DNA from 2 places in the Streptomyces sp. NPDC085944 genome. Region 2 is predicted to be linked to the other one. Evidence: riboswitches for the same ligand, from Rfam matches in the RefSeq annotation. Region 2 holds a riboswitch; the other holds the start of a gene.
What was found. Region 2 has a riboswitch for S-adenosylmethionine ahead of thrC (threonine synthase). Riboswitches for the same ligand answer to the same signal wherever they lie in the genome.

Region 1 (6,981 bases), on a different contig from region 2:
TTCGGCGCGAACCTGGCGTACTGCCTCAGCTGTGCGGGCAGCTCGCCGAGGGTGAGCGAGCCGAAGCCGTCGGACACGATCTGCACGACCCGGCGGCGCACGCCGTCGGGCAGCGGGCGGTCGAGCACCTCAGCGGCGCCGTCGCCCGGCCCCCCGCCGTGTGTCTCCACCATCCGTCACCCCAATGTCTCAGGGCGATCCCGGGCCGGAATCGCCTTGTGCGGGGCCGCTCCGCTCAGGAGGCGGCATCCGGCCTGTCCACGAGTTCCACCTGGTCCACGGCGTTGCACCAGCGGCACCGCACCGACTCGATGGTCTCACTGAGCACCTCGCGCTCCTCCACCGTCGGCTCGCCGGCCAGATCGAGGTGCACGTACTCGACGACCTTCGAGGCCCGGGTCACGTCGAAGCGGGTGAGGTTGCCGCAGAGGGTGCAGCGCCATCGCGTCGTGCCGGTCGGCAGGGGAACCGTCATCGTGGCTGTTCGCTCTCTTCCAGTGTCGGTGACGCGCCGAGCTCCCCCGGTGCGTGTGGCTCGTAACCCTACGGCCTGGCGGGTACCCGACGCCCGCGTGTCCACGGCGGCGAGGCACTATGACCCCTTGCGCCCGTTGCGTCATGCTCTGTGTTCATGATCCGCAACTGGAGCACGGCGGCCCGCACCACGCTCGCGGCGGTCAGGAGGCTCGCCCCGGCCGGCCCGTCCCGGCGACGGGCGGCACCGGTGACGTACACGCTGATCACCCTGTGCTGCCTGCTCTTCCTGATCAGCCCGGCGGCCGGCCTCAATCCGGTGTACGGCACCGGGGAGGAGCTGCTGGCCGCGCAGCGCGCCTACTTCCGGCGCTGGGGCGTGATTCCCGCAGAACTGTTCGAGGACTCCCCCGGGTCGGCGCTCACCCCGGCCACGGCGCTGTTCGTCCACGGCAGCTGGGTGCACCTGCTGGGCAACATGCTCTTCCTCTACGTCTTCGGCGCGATGACCGAGGAACGGATGGGCCGGCTCCAGTTCGCCCTGTTCTACCTCGGCTGCGGCTACCTGGCCCTGCTGGGCTACGCGGGCGCCAACGCCCACTCCCAGGAGTCCCTGGTCGGCGCCTCGGGGGCGATCTCCGCGGTCCTCGGCGCGTTCCTGTTCCTCTTCCCGCGGGCCCGTGTGACCAGCCTCCTGCCCTTCCTCTTCTTCCTGCCGCTGCGCTTCCCGGCCTGGGTCGTGCTGCCGTTCTGGGTGACCCTGCAGTGGATTGCGGCGGGGCGGGCCGGCGACGGTCCGGGGGTGGCCTACCTGGCGCACCTGGTGGGCTTCGGTCTGGGCTTCGCCTTCGCCTGGGTGCGGTTCGGGCCTGCGGCTAGAGTGAAGAGCGTTCCAGTGGCGGCGCCCGAGGGAGAGAACCAGCCGTGATCAGCGCGATCGTCCTCATCAAGACCAGCGTGGACCGCATTCCGGAGATCGCGGAGCAGATCGCCGCGCTGGAGAGCGTCAGCGAGGTCTTCTCCGTCACCGGCACCTACGACCTGATCGCCATGGTGCGGGTGAGCCGGCACGAGGACCTGGCCGAGGTCATCCCCGGCCGCATCAGCAAGATCCCGGGCGTGGAGGGCACGGACACCCACGTGGCCTTCCGCACCTACTCCCAGCACGACCTGGAAGCGGCCTTCGCCATCGGCCTGGACAACTGAGACGCCGGCGAGTGGGAAGCGCCCCGGAGGGGGGCGCGCCCCAAGGGGCGCGGGGAACTGCGCGACCAGCCACAGCGGACCCGCAGCAATCCGCCGATGGACATGAAGGGGCCTTCATCCAGGGCTCATCCGGCCCGCCGAAAACCTCGCGCAGAATCCACCGCATGGTCTTCTCCCGCCGCATGGCGGCCCTCGCGGCCGTCGTCCTGATTCCCCTCGGCATCGCCGCGCCCAGTTTCGCCCTGACCGACAGCCCGCAGGAGCCCCGGGCCCCGGCCAAGGTGGAGCTGGAGAGCGGCTCCCTCGGCCCGAATCCGACCTCCTCGCCCGAGCCGACGCCCAGCGCCCAGGTGGTGACGCGGCCGCCGGTCACCGACGGCCCTTCGGACGACGACGATGACGACGACCGGGGCGGCGACGCCGACGACGGACCCGGGGACGGATCCGGCGACGGGTGAGCGCGAGCGCCGCCGGATCTCGGCCCGGGTCCGTATCCTGCTGTGGCTGCTGCTCGTGACGGCCGTCGCGCTGGCCCCGGTCGCGACGACCACCCGTTCGATCCTGCTGCGCGACACCGACCAGCGGATCAGCGGCCTGCTCGCCCAGGAGGCCGGCGAGTTCGCCGACTTCGAGGAACAGGGCTTCGACCCGGAGACCGGCCGGCCTGGACGCCCGGCTGAAGGACACCGAACTGCTCGTCGCCTGCGACCCGTTCAACGTGCTGTGCGAAGAGCGCGGCGTGGCCCGGGTGTTCGGACCGCAGAAGGGGGCGACGCCCGCACAGGTCGAGGAGTTGTCGACCGGCCTGGAGAACCGGGCGCGCGTCGTCGTCCGCGACCTCGGCGTCGTCGGCACCGACCTGTGCACCGGCGCCTCCGACGGTCCCGGCGCGGGACTCGCCGCGGTCGGGGCCCGGCTGCTGCCCCGCTTCGACGTGCTGCTCGACCATCTCGACCTGGACGTCCGGCTCGCCCGCGCCGACCTGGTCCTGACCGCGGAGGGCGCGCTGGACCACCAGACGCCGCGCGGCAAGGTCCCGGCCGAGGTGGCCCGCCGCGCCACCCTGTACGGCCGTCCCGTCCTCGCCCTGGCCGGCACGCTCGGCGAGGGTGCGCACGACGTGCCGGGGGTGGACGCCTGCCACGGCGTCCTGCCCGCGCCGATGGCCCTCGCGGACGCGCTGCTGCGGGCCTCGGAACTCCTGACGGACGCCACGGAACGGGCGCTGCGGAAGATCCTGCTGGGCTCGCGGTTGCCGGGTCGGGCGGATCGAGCGGGCCTGGCGGGTCCGCCCGCTCAGGCGTCGACGGCCGAGCCGGTGTCGGGCACGCAACGGCCGTCCTCGGTGCGGTAGTTCCACCGGGCGCCGTCGCTCACCAGCTCCTTGACGGCGTTCACGAACCGCTCGACGTGCTCGTCCGCAGTGCCCGCGCCGAAGCTCACGCGGACGGCGTTGAGGGACTTCTCCCCGGGTGCCGCCTCGGGGGCGCCGCACTCGCCCTGCGCCTGCGGGTCGCTGCCGAGCAGGGTGCGCAGCAGCGGGTGGGCGCAGAAGAGGCCGTCGCGCACGCCGATGCCGTACTCGGCCGAGAGGGCCGCGGCGAAGTGCGAGCTGTTCCAGCCCTCGACGACGAAGGAGAGCACCCCGACACGCGGCGCGTCGTCGCCGAAGAGCGAGAGGACACGGACCTCTGGGACGTCGGCGAGGCCCTCGCGCACCTTGCGGATCAGGTACTCCTCGCGGGCGACCAGCGTGTCGAAGCCGGCCTCGGTGAGCGCCTTGCAGGCGGAGGCGATCGCGTAGGCACCGATGACGTTGGGCGACCCGGCCTCGTGCCGGGCGGCGCTGTCGTGCCACTGGACGTCCACGCCGCCGTCGGCACGCCGGCTCACCGTGCGGCTGGCGCCGCCGCCGGCGAGGTACGGCTCGGCCTCGCGCAGCCAGTCGGCCCGCCCGGCCAGCACACCGGAGCCGAAGGGGGCGTACAGCTTGTGCCCGGAGAAGGCGACCCAGTCGACGTCCAGGTCGGTCACCGACACCGGGTGGTGCGGGGCGAGCTGGGCGGCGTCCAGCACGATCCGGGCGCCGTGCGCGTGCGCGGCGGCGGCCAGTTCGCGCACCGGCCACAGCTCGCCGGTGACGTTGGAGGCACCGGTCACGCAGACCAGGGCGGGCCCGTACGGCTCGCGGGCGGCCAGGGCCCGCTCCAGCGTCTCGACGGCCTGCGCGGGGGTGCGCGGGGCGTCCAGGTACGTCACGTCGGCCTCGCGCCAGGGCAGCAGCGAGGCGTGGTGCTCGGTCTCGAAGACGAAGACCCGGCTCCCGGCGGGCAGCGCGGCGGCGAGCAGGTTGAGGGAGTCGGTGGTGGACCGGGTGAACACCACCTGGTCGTCGTCCCGGCAGCCGAGGAAGTCGGCCACGGTCCGGCGGGCGTTCTCGAACAGGTCGGTCGACAGCTGCGACAGGTACCCGGCGCCCCGGTGGACGCTGCCGTAGTACGGGGCGTAGGCGGCGACGTCGTCCCAGACCCGCTGGAGCGCGGGCGCGCTGGCGGCGTAGTCGAGCGCGGCGTAGGTGACCTCCCCGCCGGTGACCAGCGGGACGGTGACGTCCCGGCCGAGGACGGGCAGCGGGGCGGCGACGGCGGAGGCAGCGGTGACGGAGGCGGGGGCGGCTGCGGACATGACGGACTCCCGTGAGAACCAGCGCGCGGCAGGGCGCTGTGAAAGACAAGAAGGGTGTGTGCGGAGGCGGGGCTCTGCGGCCGAGGGCCTGTTCCTTCGGCCCGGCCGGGGCCGCGGGGGCATGAACGCACCGCTTCGGGGGCGTCGGGCCGGTCCGAAGGACAGGCCCTATCGCATTCGCCGGTTCACGGAAGACTCCCTCGGACGACCCAGGACCCCTGGTTTCGCGAGGGGTCCGCGCTTGCCGTGGACCTTGCTGTCCACGACCTGGTCTTCACCCGGGGCACCCCGCCACGGACGGAGGGTTGCCGGACAGTCGGCCGGGGCCTCATGACTGTCACTCATGACCTGTCGAAAAACCTAGGGGAAGTGATCGGCGTCCCGCAACCCGAGTCCGGATCGCGGGACGCACGTCACACGCGGGGGCCAAGGAGGCGACTACGCGTGGGTCGCCGCCACCCAGCGCTCCAGGGCGCGCCTGGCCGCGCCCGAGTCGATCGACTCCGCGGCCCGGTCCATCCCGGCCCGGATCTGTTCGGCCAGCGGTCCCGCACCCGGCTCCAGGGCCACCAGGGCCGCCGCCGAGTTCAGCAGCACCGCGTCCCGTACGGGGCCCGTCTCGCCGGCCAGCAGCCGGCGGGCGACGTCGGCGTTGTAGGAGGCGTCGGCGCCGCGCAGCGCCTCGACCGGCACCAGCTCGACGCCGACGTCGCGCGGGTCGAAGGTTTCCTCGGTCACCTGGCCGTCGCGCACGATCCAGACCCGGGAGGTGGCGGTCGTGGTCAGCTCGTCGAGGCCGTCGTCGCCGCGGAAGACCAGGGAGGAGTTGCCGCGCTCGGCGAAGACGCCGGCGATGATCGGTGCCATCCGGGCGTGGGCGACGCCGATCGCCTGGGCCTTCACCCGGGCCGGATTGGTCAGCGGGCCCAGGAAGTTGAACACCGTGCGAATGCCGAGCTGGCCGCGGGCCGCCGCCACATGGCGCAGCGCCGGGTGGAACTTCACCGCGAAGCAGAAGGTGATGCCGGCCTCCTCGGCGACCTCGGCCACGCGCTTCGGCGTCAGCTCCAGGTTGACCCCGAGCTTCTCCAGAACGTCGGAGGCACCGGACGCGGAGGAGGCGGCCCGGTTGCCGTGCTTGACGACCTTCGCACCCGTGCCGGCCACGACGATCGCGGACATGGTGGAGATGTTGACCGTCTTGGCGCCGTCGCCGCCGGTGCCGACGATGTCGACGGTCTCCCCCGGCACCTCGATCACGTTGGCGTGCTCGTACATGGTGCGGACGAGGCCGGAGATCTCCTCGACCGTCTCCCCCTTGTACCGCAGGCCGACCGCGAAGGCGGCGATCTGCGCGTCGGTCGCCTCGCCGCGCATGATCACGTCCAGTGCCCAGGCGGTGTCGTCCGCGGACAGGTCGCGGCCGTCCAGCAGTCCGTTCAGCAGGGCGGGCCAGGAGCGGCCCGCCGCGGTGTCGCCTCCAGCGGGGGTCACAGCGCTCATGAGCCGCTCCTGCATCGTGTGTCGTGGGGAAAGTCGTGGACGGGAGATTGCGCTTCCACCCTATCCAGCCCGGACACGGTCGAAGGGCCCCGTCCGCGGAACGGACGGGGCCCTTCGATCGTGGTGTGGCGACGCTGGAGGGTCAGTGGTGGCCGTGGCCGCTCGTGATCTCCTTGTACTCCTCGACGGTCGGCTTCGGAATCTGCGACTCCTCGCCGTAGTAGGCCTCGCTGAGCTTGGCGCGGAGCTTCTCGCTGCCCTTGACCTTGCGCTCGACGCCGTTCTCGTCGACCGTGGGGCCGATCTCGGCCGGCTTGTACTGCTCGTGCGCCGTGAGCGTGTGCAGCGCGCCCTGGCTGAGCGGCTCGTGCACCTCGATGAACTCACCGTGCGGCAGGCGCTTGATGATGCCCGACTCGCGGCCGTGCAGCACCTTGTCCTTGTCCCGGCGCTGGAGGCCGAGGCAGATCCGCTTGGTGACGACGAACGCGATGACCGGTCCGACGAAGAACCCGATCCGCACGAACCAGGTGACCGCGTTGATCGACAGGTGGAAGTGCGTGGCGACGATGTCGTTGCCACCACCGATCAGCATGATCATGTACGCGGTGACCCAGGCGACGCCGAAGGCAGTACGGGTCGGGGCGTTGCGCGGCCGGTCCAGGATGTGGTGCTCGCGCTTGTCCCCGGTCACCCACGACTCGATGAACGGGTAGAGGGCGATGAGCGCCAGGAAGATTCCGAAGATCACCAGTGGGATGAACACGCCGAGGACCAGTGTGTGACCCCAGAGGTTGATCTCCCAGCCCGGCATGGCGCGGACCAGTCCCTCGGCGAAGCCCATGTACCAGTCGGGCTGGGCGCCGGTCGACACCTGGTCCGGGCGGTAGGGGCCGATGCTCCAGATCGGGTTGACCGAGGCGATGCCGGCGACCACCGCGATGACACCGAAGACCAGGAAGAAGAAGCCTCCCGCCTTCGCCATGTACACCGGCAGCAGCGGCATGCCGACGACGTTCTTGTTGGTCTTGCCGGGACCCGCGAACTGCGTGTGCTTGTGGTAGAAGACCAGGATCAGGTGGCCGACCACGAGCCCGAGCATGATGCCCGGCA
Region 2 (6,981 bases):
GCGCCGATCTTCTCGTACGGGTCCTCGAGCTCGATCTCCTTGGCGATGGAGACACCATCGTTGGTGATCGTGGGGGCGCCCCACTTCTTCTCGAGGACGACGTTGCGGCCCTTGGGGCCGAGCGTCACCTTGACGGCGTCCGCGAGCTGGTTCATGCCGCGCTCGAGGCCGCGCCGCGCCTCCTCGTCGAACGCGATGATCTTGGCCATGTGAAGTGGTCCCTCCAGGACTGGGGGTGATTCCTTCGGACCGCGCCCGCGCCCGCGACGGACGGCTCGCCGGCCTTGTGGTTCCTTCCCCACCCGGCCCGCGGGCCTCACCGACCCGGTCCTTCGTTGTCACTCTCACCTTCAGAGTGCTAACGCAATGATTAGCACTCGGCATGGTCGAGTGCAAGCGCCTCTCGGGGATCGGGCCACGCGGTCAGCCACCCGCGAACAAGGGGACGGCCCGCGTCCGGGCAGGCCGAAGGGCCCGTACCCCTCGAGGTACGGGCCCTTCGGACGAAGACCGGGTGCTGCGCCGGCCGCGCGTCTCAGGCGCTGAGGCGAACCATGTCGGCCTGCGGGCCCTTCTGACCCTGCGAGATCTCGAACTCGACCCGCTGGCCTTCTTCGAGGGTGCGGTAGCCGTCCATCTGAATCGCGCTGTAGTGGACGAAAACATCCGCACCACCGTCGACCGCGATGAAGCCGTACCCCTTCTCCGCGTTGAACCACTTGACGGTGCCCTGAGCCATGCCTAACTCCCCTATTACTGGCCCTTGCACAGATCCGCACTTCGCGGACCCGGGTCAGACCTCGCCCCCCACGACTGGGGGCGTGCGCCGGAACGCGTCGACCGCGGCTGAATGTATCTGTCCAACTGCCGTCTGCAACAGGTCAATCGGACGAGAAATCTGGACGCGCCCGGTCCGGAATGTAGCGAGAATTCGCCTGAATACGGGTCAAGTCGGGGCACGCAAAGGGAACAAAAGCCGCAGAAAGGGCCCGTACTTTGGCTGCTTCTTGTCGGGCGGGCGGCAGGAATTAACGGTTCCCGTTGTGCCGATCGGGAGCGCGTTCCCCAACTCTACCGCGCTCAATCACATGGAATTGCCCCCTCCGTTTCTCTCACGGAGAGGGCAATGCGCGCTACGACCCGTATCAGCCGCCGGCGACCGCCGGGATGATCGAGACGCCCGCGCCGTCCGGCGTCGAGGTCTCAAGACCCTGCTCGAAGCGGACGTCGTCGTCGTTGACGTAGACGTTGACGAAGCGGCGCAGCTTGCCCTGGTCGTCCAGGACGCGGGCGGCGATGCCGGTGTGGTTCTTCTCCAGGTCGGAGATGACCTCACCGAGGTTGGCCCCCTCGGCGCTGACCTCGGCCTTGCCGCCGGTGTAGGTGCGCAGGATGGTCGGGATACGAACGGTCACGCTCATGCGAGGCCAGCCTCTCGGAAGGAGTCCAGGTTGGGACGGATCGTGGCGGTGAGGCCGGTGCCGGCCACCGCGTCGAGGGTCTTGAGGCCGTCGCCGGTGTTCAGGACGACGGTGGTGAGCGACGGGTCGAGCACGCCGTCCTCGATCAGCTTCTTCGTGACGCCGACCGTCACGCCGCCCGCCGTCTCGGCGAAGATGCCCTCCGTGCGGGCGAGCAGCTTGATCGCGTCCACGACCTGCTCGTCGGTCACGTCCTCCACGGCACCGCCGGTGCGACGGGCGATGTCGAGGACGTAGGGGCCGTCGGCCGGGTTGCCGATGGCCAGCGACTTGGCGATGGTGTTCGGCTTCTGCGGGCGCACCACGTCGTGACCGGCCTTGAACGCCGTGGAGACCGGCGAGCAGCCCTCGGCCTGCGCACCGAAGATCTTGTACGGCTTGTCCTCGACCAGACCGAGTTGGACCAGCTCCTTGAGCCCCTTGTCGATCTTCGTCAGCTGGGAGCCGGACGCGATCGGCACGACGAGCTGGTCGGGCAGCTCCCAGCCGAGCTGCTCGCAGATCTCGTACGCGAGGGTCTTGGAGCCCTCGGCGTAGTAGGGGCGCAGGTTGACGTTGACGAAGCCCCAGCCCTCGCCGGCCGGGTCGCCGATCAGCTCGGAGCAGAAGCGGTTCACGTCGTCGTAGTTGCCCTCGATGCCGACGAGCTCACCGCCGTAGACGGCGGCCATGACGACCTTGCCCTGCTCCAGGTCGTGCGGGATGAACACGCAGGAGCGGAAACCGGCCCGGGCGGCGGCGGCGCCGACGGCACCGGCGAGGTTGCCGGTGGAGGAGCAGGACAGGGTGGTGAAGCCGAAGGCGCGGGCGGCCTCCAGGGCCTGGGCGACGACGCGGTCCTTGAAGGAGTGCGTGGGGTTGCCGGAGTCGTCCTTGACGTACAGGCCGCCGGTGACGCCCAGCTCGCGGGCGAGGTTGTCGGCCTTGACGAGCTTGGTCCAGCCGGGGTTGATGTTCGGCTTGGTCGCGACGTCGGCCGGGACGGGCAGCAGGGGGGCGTAGCGCCAGATGTTCGCGGGGCCCGCTTCGATGCGCCCCCGCAGTTCCTCGGTGTCGTAGTCCGAGAAGTCGTAGGCGATCTCGAGGGGGCCGAAACACTCCTCGCAGGCGAACACCGGTCCGAGCGGGACCCTGTGGCCGCACTCCCGGCAGCTCAGGGCGGCGGCGGGGCCGAGGTCGACCGCGGAGGTCGTGGTGTTCGTGGCGGTTTCGGCAGTCTGCACAGCCATGGAGGCGAGGCCCTTTCTCCTCATCTTCCTCACGACGCATCTCGCCGTGAGACGGATTTGGCACCTTCCCTAGCCGGGAGCCTCGCCACGTCCGTGTGACAAGAGCCGGCTGGAGGGTTGCCGGGGCTTCATCGGGCCGTATCCCTCTGCCCCTCTGGATGAGCGGTATGAAGTTGTTCTTCGCTGGTGCGCGGCGACCCCGGCATGCGGTGGTCCCACGCGTTGTTCAAGACTGTAACCGAAGGCCACCACCGTTGAGACAGTCGTCCGTACCGCGAGATGGATCACAACGGATCACCACGGACCACGAAGGAGACCACCGGACGTGCTGGAAGAAGTCGAGCGCTGGCTGAGCGCACGCTCCTGGTCCGCCGGGGACCGGACCGTCCGGCAGCTCCTGTCCGCCAAGCACGCCACCGGGCAGTCGGTCAGCGTGGTGCTCCCCGCGCTGGACGAGGAGGCGACGGTCGGCGACATCGTCACGGTGATCCGGCGGGAGCTGGTGCTGCGGGTGCCGCTGGTCGACGAGGTCGTGGTCGTGGACTCCGGGTCGAGCGACCGTACGGCCGAGGTGGCCGCGGCGGCCGGCGCGCGCGTCGTGCACCGGGACGCGATCCTCCCCCGCATCCCCGCCGTGCCCGGCAAGGGCGAGGTGCTGTGGCGGTCGCTGCTGGTCACCGGCGGGGACATCGTCTGCTTCGTCGACGCCGACCTGCGCGAGTTCTCCGCCGACTTCGTCTCCGGGATCGTGGGCCCGCTGCTGACCGATCCGGACGTGCACCTGGTCAAGGCCATGTACGACCGTCCGCTCGGCGCAGCCCCGGGGCAGGGCGGCCGGGTCACCGAGCTGATGGCCCGCCCGCTGCTCAACATGCACTGGCCGCAGCTGGCCGGGTTCGTCCAGCCGCTGGGCGGCGAGTACGCGGCCCGCCGCTCCCTGCTGGAACGGCTCCCCTTCCCGGTCGGCTACGGCGTCGAGCTCGGCATGCTGGTCGACGCCCTGCACCTGGTGGGCCTGGACGCGCTCGCGCAGGTCGACGTCGGGGTCCGCGTCCACCGCCACCAGGACGGGCGGGCGCTGGGCCGGATGGCCGCCGCGATCTACCGCACCGCCCAGCTCCGGCTGGCCCGCGGCCACCTGGTCCGGCCGACGCTCACCCAGTTCGAGCGGGGCGTCGACGGCTTCGAGCCGCGCACCTACGCCGTGGACACCGAGGAACGGCCCCCGATGGCGGAGATCGCGGAGTACGCGGCCCGGAAGGTGGCCTGAACCCCGCCTCAGCCGGGGACGCCGTCCGACCAGCGCCACCTGCCGCCGGAGTCCTGCTCACAGGTCAGGTACTCGCCGCCGCGGCCGTGGGTGCTCAGGCCCCGGTGCTTCGTCGCGCAGAACTGGCCGTCGGCGTAGCAGTTGCCGGCCGGGCTCGTCAGCTCGCAGACACCGGTGCCGCCCCCGGTTCCACCGCCCCCGCTCGTGCCGCCGGTGCCGTCGGCCCGGGTCTTCGACGGCTTCGGGGTCGGCTTCGGCGTGTGCAGCAGGCGCCCGGCGCAGTCGCGGCCGTCGCGGGGGACGGTGAAGGTCACGGTGCCGGAGCCGCCGCTCTGCGCGCAGACCTTCTCGTCGAGACCCCAGGAGGAGGCCGGCTGCCCGGTGCCCTGGAGGAGCACGGTGTAGTCGACGTGCGCTCCCTTGGCGGCGAGGACGGCCGCCCTCATGGTGCGGCCGGTGAAGTCCGACAGCGTGGCGGCGGTCGGGGTGAAAGCCGGTGTCGGCGGCTGAGGGCTGGGAGACGCCTCGGGGGGCGGGCTGCTGCTCGGCGTAGCGGTGGCGGTCGCGGTGGCCGCCGTGGCTGTCCCCGCCGCCTTCGTACTCGCGCCGTCGCCGCCGTCGCCGCCGCAGCCCGCCAGGGCCAGCGCGCAGGCCGCGATCAGCGCCGCCGTGCCGGCGAGTCCGCCCCTGCGCGGGTGTCGCGTACGTATGCGTATGGGCATGGTTCGCCCGCCCCCCCAAGAAGTTGAAATGTTCACCGCACATCCTCAACCTGTTCACAGTTTCCACACAAGACGCGTGACCGAATCGCCGCCGACGTGACACCGGGGAACGTTTGAGGTTCGGGGGGCCGGGCTAGGTTGAGGCGTATGGCTTCAAGCTTCGGTGCTGCTCAGGTGCTGGTCGCCTCCAACCGGGGGCCGGTCTCGTACGAGGTGCGGGAGGACGGGTCGCTGCACGCCAAACGGGGCGGTGGCGGGCTCGTGTCGGGGTTGTCGGCCATCGGACCCGACGCCGGCGCGCTGTGGGTGTGCTCGGCGCTCGGCGACGGCGACCGCGAGGCGGTGCGGCGCGGGGTCGGTGAGGACGGCGTACGGATGCTGGACGTACCGGCCGACGTGCACGCGGACGCGTACAACGGGATCGCCAACAGCGTGCTGTGGTTCGTGCACCACATGCTGTACCAGACGCCCCTGGAGCCGGTCTTCGACGCGGAGTTCCGGCGGCAGTGGGCCTCCTACGAGGCGTACAACCGGGCCTTCGCCGAGGCGCTGGCCGAGGAGGCGGCCGAGGGCGCGGTCGCGATCGTGCAGGACTACCACCTGACGCTGGTGCCGGGGATGCTGCGCGAGCTGCGTCCGGACCTCAGGATCGGCCACTTCTCGCACACGCCGTGGGCCCCGGTCGACTACTTCCGGCTGCTGCCGGACGACATCGCCGAGCAGGTGCTGCGCGGGATGCTGGGCGCCGACCGGCTCGGGTTCCTCACCCGGCGCTGGGCGGACGCGTTCACCGCGTGCTGCGACGCGGTGGTGGGCGGTCTCGGCGGCACGGAGATCGGCGTGCACGGGCTGGGCGCCGACGGCGACTTCCTGCGGAAGCGGTCGCACGAGGCCGACGTCGAGGAGCGGATGGCGGAGCTGCGGGAGCAGATCGGGGAGGGCCGCCGCACGATCGTGCGGGTGGACCGCACCGAGCTGTCCAAGAACATCGTGCGGGGCCTGCTGGCCTACCGGGAGCTGCTGGCCGGGCGGCCGGAGTGGCGCGAGCGGGTCGTGCACGTCGCCTTCGCCTACCCCTCGCGGCAGGACCTCGCCGTGTACCGGGACTACACGGCCGAGGTGGAGCGGGTCGCGAACGCGGTCAACGAGGAGTTCGGCACTCCGGGGTGGACGCCGGTCGTGCTGAATCTCAAGGACGACTTCGCGCGGTCGCTGGCGGCGTACCGGCTGGCGGACGTGGCGCTGGTCAACCCCGTCCGGGACGGGATGAACCTGGTCGCCAAGGAGGTGCCGGTCGTCTCCGACGCGGGGTGCGCGCTGGTGCTGTCCCGGGAGGCGGGGGCGTACGAGGAGCTGGGCGAGGACGCCGTGGTGGTGAACCCGTACGACGTGGTGGGCACGGCGGACGCGCTGCACACGGCGCTCGGCCTGCCGGCGGGGGAACGGGCCGAACGCTCGAAGCGGCTGGCGGCCGCCGGCACCGCGCTGCCCCCGGCGCGCTGGTTCCTGGAGCAGCTGGAGGCGCTGCGGGGCTGACGGGCGGGGCTACTGGTCCTGGACCGGCGGGCAGGTGCCGGTGTCCGCGCCGATGGAGTTGATCTCGGCGTTCGACCGCGGGTCACCGGCGTAGTTCACCTGGTCCGTGCACGTGACCCCGTCCTGCTTGGGGGTGCCGGAGGGCGCGTCGCCCGACTGCGGCTCGGGGCAGGTGCCGGTGTCCGCGCCGATGGAGTTGATCTCGGCGTTCGACCGCGGATCACCGGCGTAGTCCCGCTGGTCCGTGCACGTGACCCCCGCCCCCTGGTCCGGCTTCGACGCCGTCGGGGTCTGCGCGGAGGCGCCGCCGGTGGCGGGCCCGTCGTCCGCGGTGGGGGACTGCGCGGTGCGCGTCGCGGTCACGGTGGGGGCGGCGTCGACGTCGCCGTTGCCGCCGTCGCCGCTGTTGCCGCAGGCGGTCAGCGCCAGGCCGAGGGCCACGGCGGCGAGGGCGAGCATCGGGGTCTTCCGAGCGGACATGGCGGGTTCCTCCACGGTCGTGTGCCGCACTGAGCAGGCATTACGGCGTGCAAGACAGCGGGGGCGGCGGGCCGGGTTGCCCCGCCGGCGCTGTCCGGACACGCCTGTGACGGTCCGGGGAAGGGGCCGTGACGTCGTCTCAGGCCAGCCGGTGCGCGAGGGCCGCCAGGAGGGCCACGACCCCGGCGGGGCCGGGGACCTCGACGTCCGCGCGCCTGCGCAGTTCCGTCACCTCGTCGCTGGCGCTGCACACCAGCAGGCCG

Region 1: linked by a shared signal. The riboswitch ahead of AB0P07_RS15540 (aminotransferase class V-fold PLP-dependent enzyme) and the one ahead of thrC (threonine synthase) in region 2 are both predicted to bind S-adenosylmethionine.

What each region holds. Positions count from the first base shown of each region.
Region 1 is NZ_JBFBJX010000007.1:29,851-36,831, reverse strand. Features, by position in the region: gene AB0P07_RS15575 (NYN domain-containing protein) at 1-173, opposite strand, end outside; gene AB0P07_RS15570 (hypothetical protein) at 236-475, opposite strand; gene AB0P07_RS15565 (rhomboid family intramembrane serine protease) at 632-1,402, shown strand; gene AB0P07_RS15560 (Lrp/AsnC ligand binding domain-containing protein) at 1,399-1,680, shown strand; gene AB0P07_RS15555 (small secreted hydrophilic protein) at 1,845-2,138, shown strand; partial or broken gene AB0P07_RS15550 (two-component sensor histidine kinase) at 2,077-2,340, shown strand; partial or broken gene AB0P07_RS15545 (glycerate kinase) at 2,336-3,034, shown strand; gene AB0P07_RS15540 (aminotransferase class V-fold PLP-dependent enzyme) at 2,977-4,365, opposite strand; SAM riboswitch class IV at 4,598-4,714, opposite strand; gene trpD (anthranilate phosphoribosyltransferase) at 4,804-5,868, opposite strand; gene AB0P07_RS15530 (cytochrome bc complex cytochrome b subunit) at 6,011-6,981, opposite strand, start outside.
Region 2 is NZ_JBFBJX010000021.1:32,993-39,973, reverse strand. Features, by position in the region: gene groL (chaperonin GroEL) at 1-209, opposite strand, end outside; gene AB0P07_RS31450 (cold-shock protein) at 536-739, opposite strand; gene AB0P07_RS31445 (MoaD/ThiS family protein) at 1,146-1,421, opposite strand; gene thrC (threonine synthase) at 1,418-2,710, opposite strand; SAM riboswitch class I at 2,728-2,875, opposite strand; gene AB0P07_RS31435 (glucosyl-3-phosphoglycerate synthase) at 3,036-3,980, shown strand; gene AB0P07_RS31430 (hypothetical protein) at 3,989-4,702, opposite strand; gene AB0P07_RS31425 (trehalose-6-phosphate synthase) at 4,850-6,238, shown strand; gene AB0P07_RS31420 (hypothetical protein) at 6,248-6,718, opposite strand; gene otsB (trehalose-phosphatase) at 6,858-6,981, opposite strand, start outside.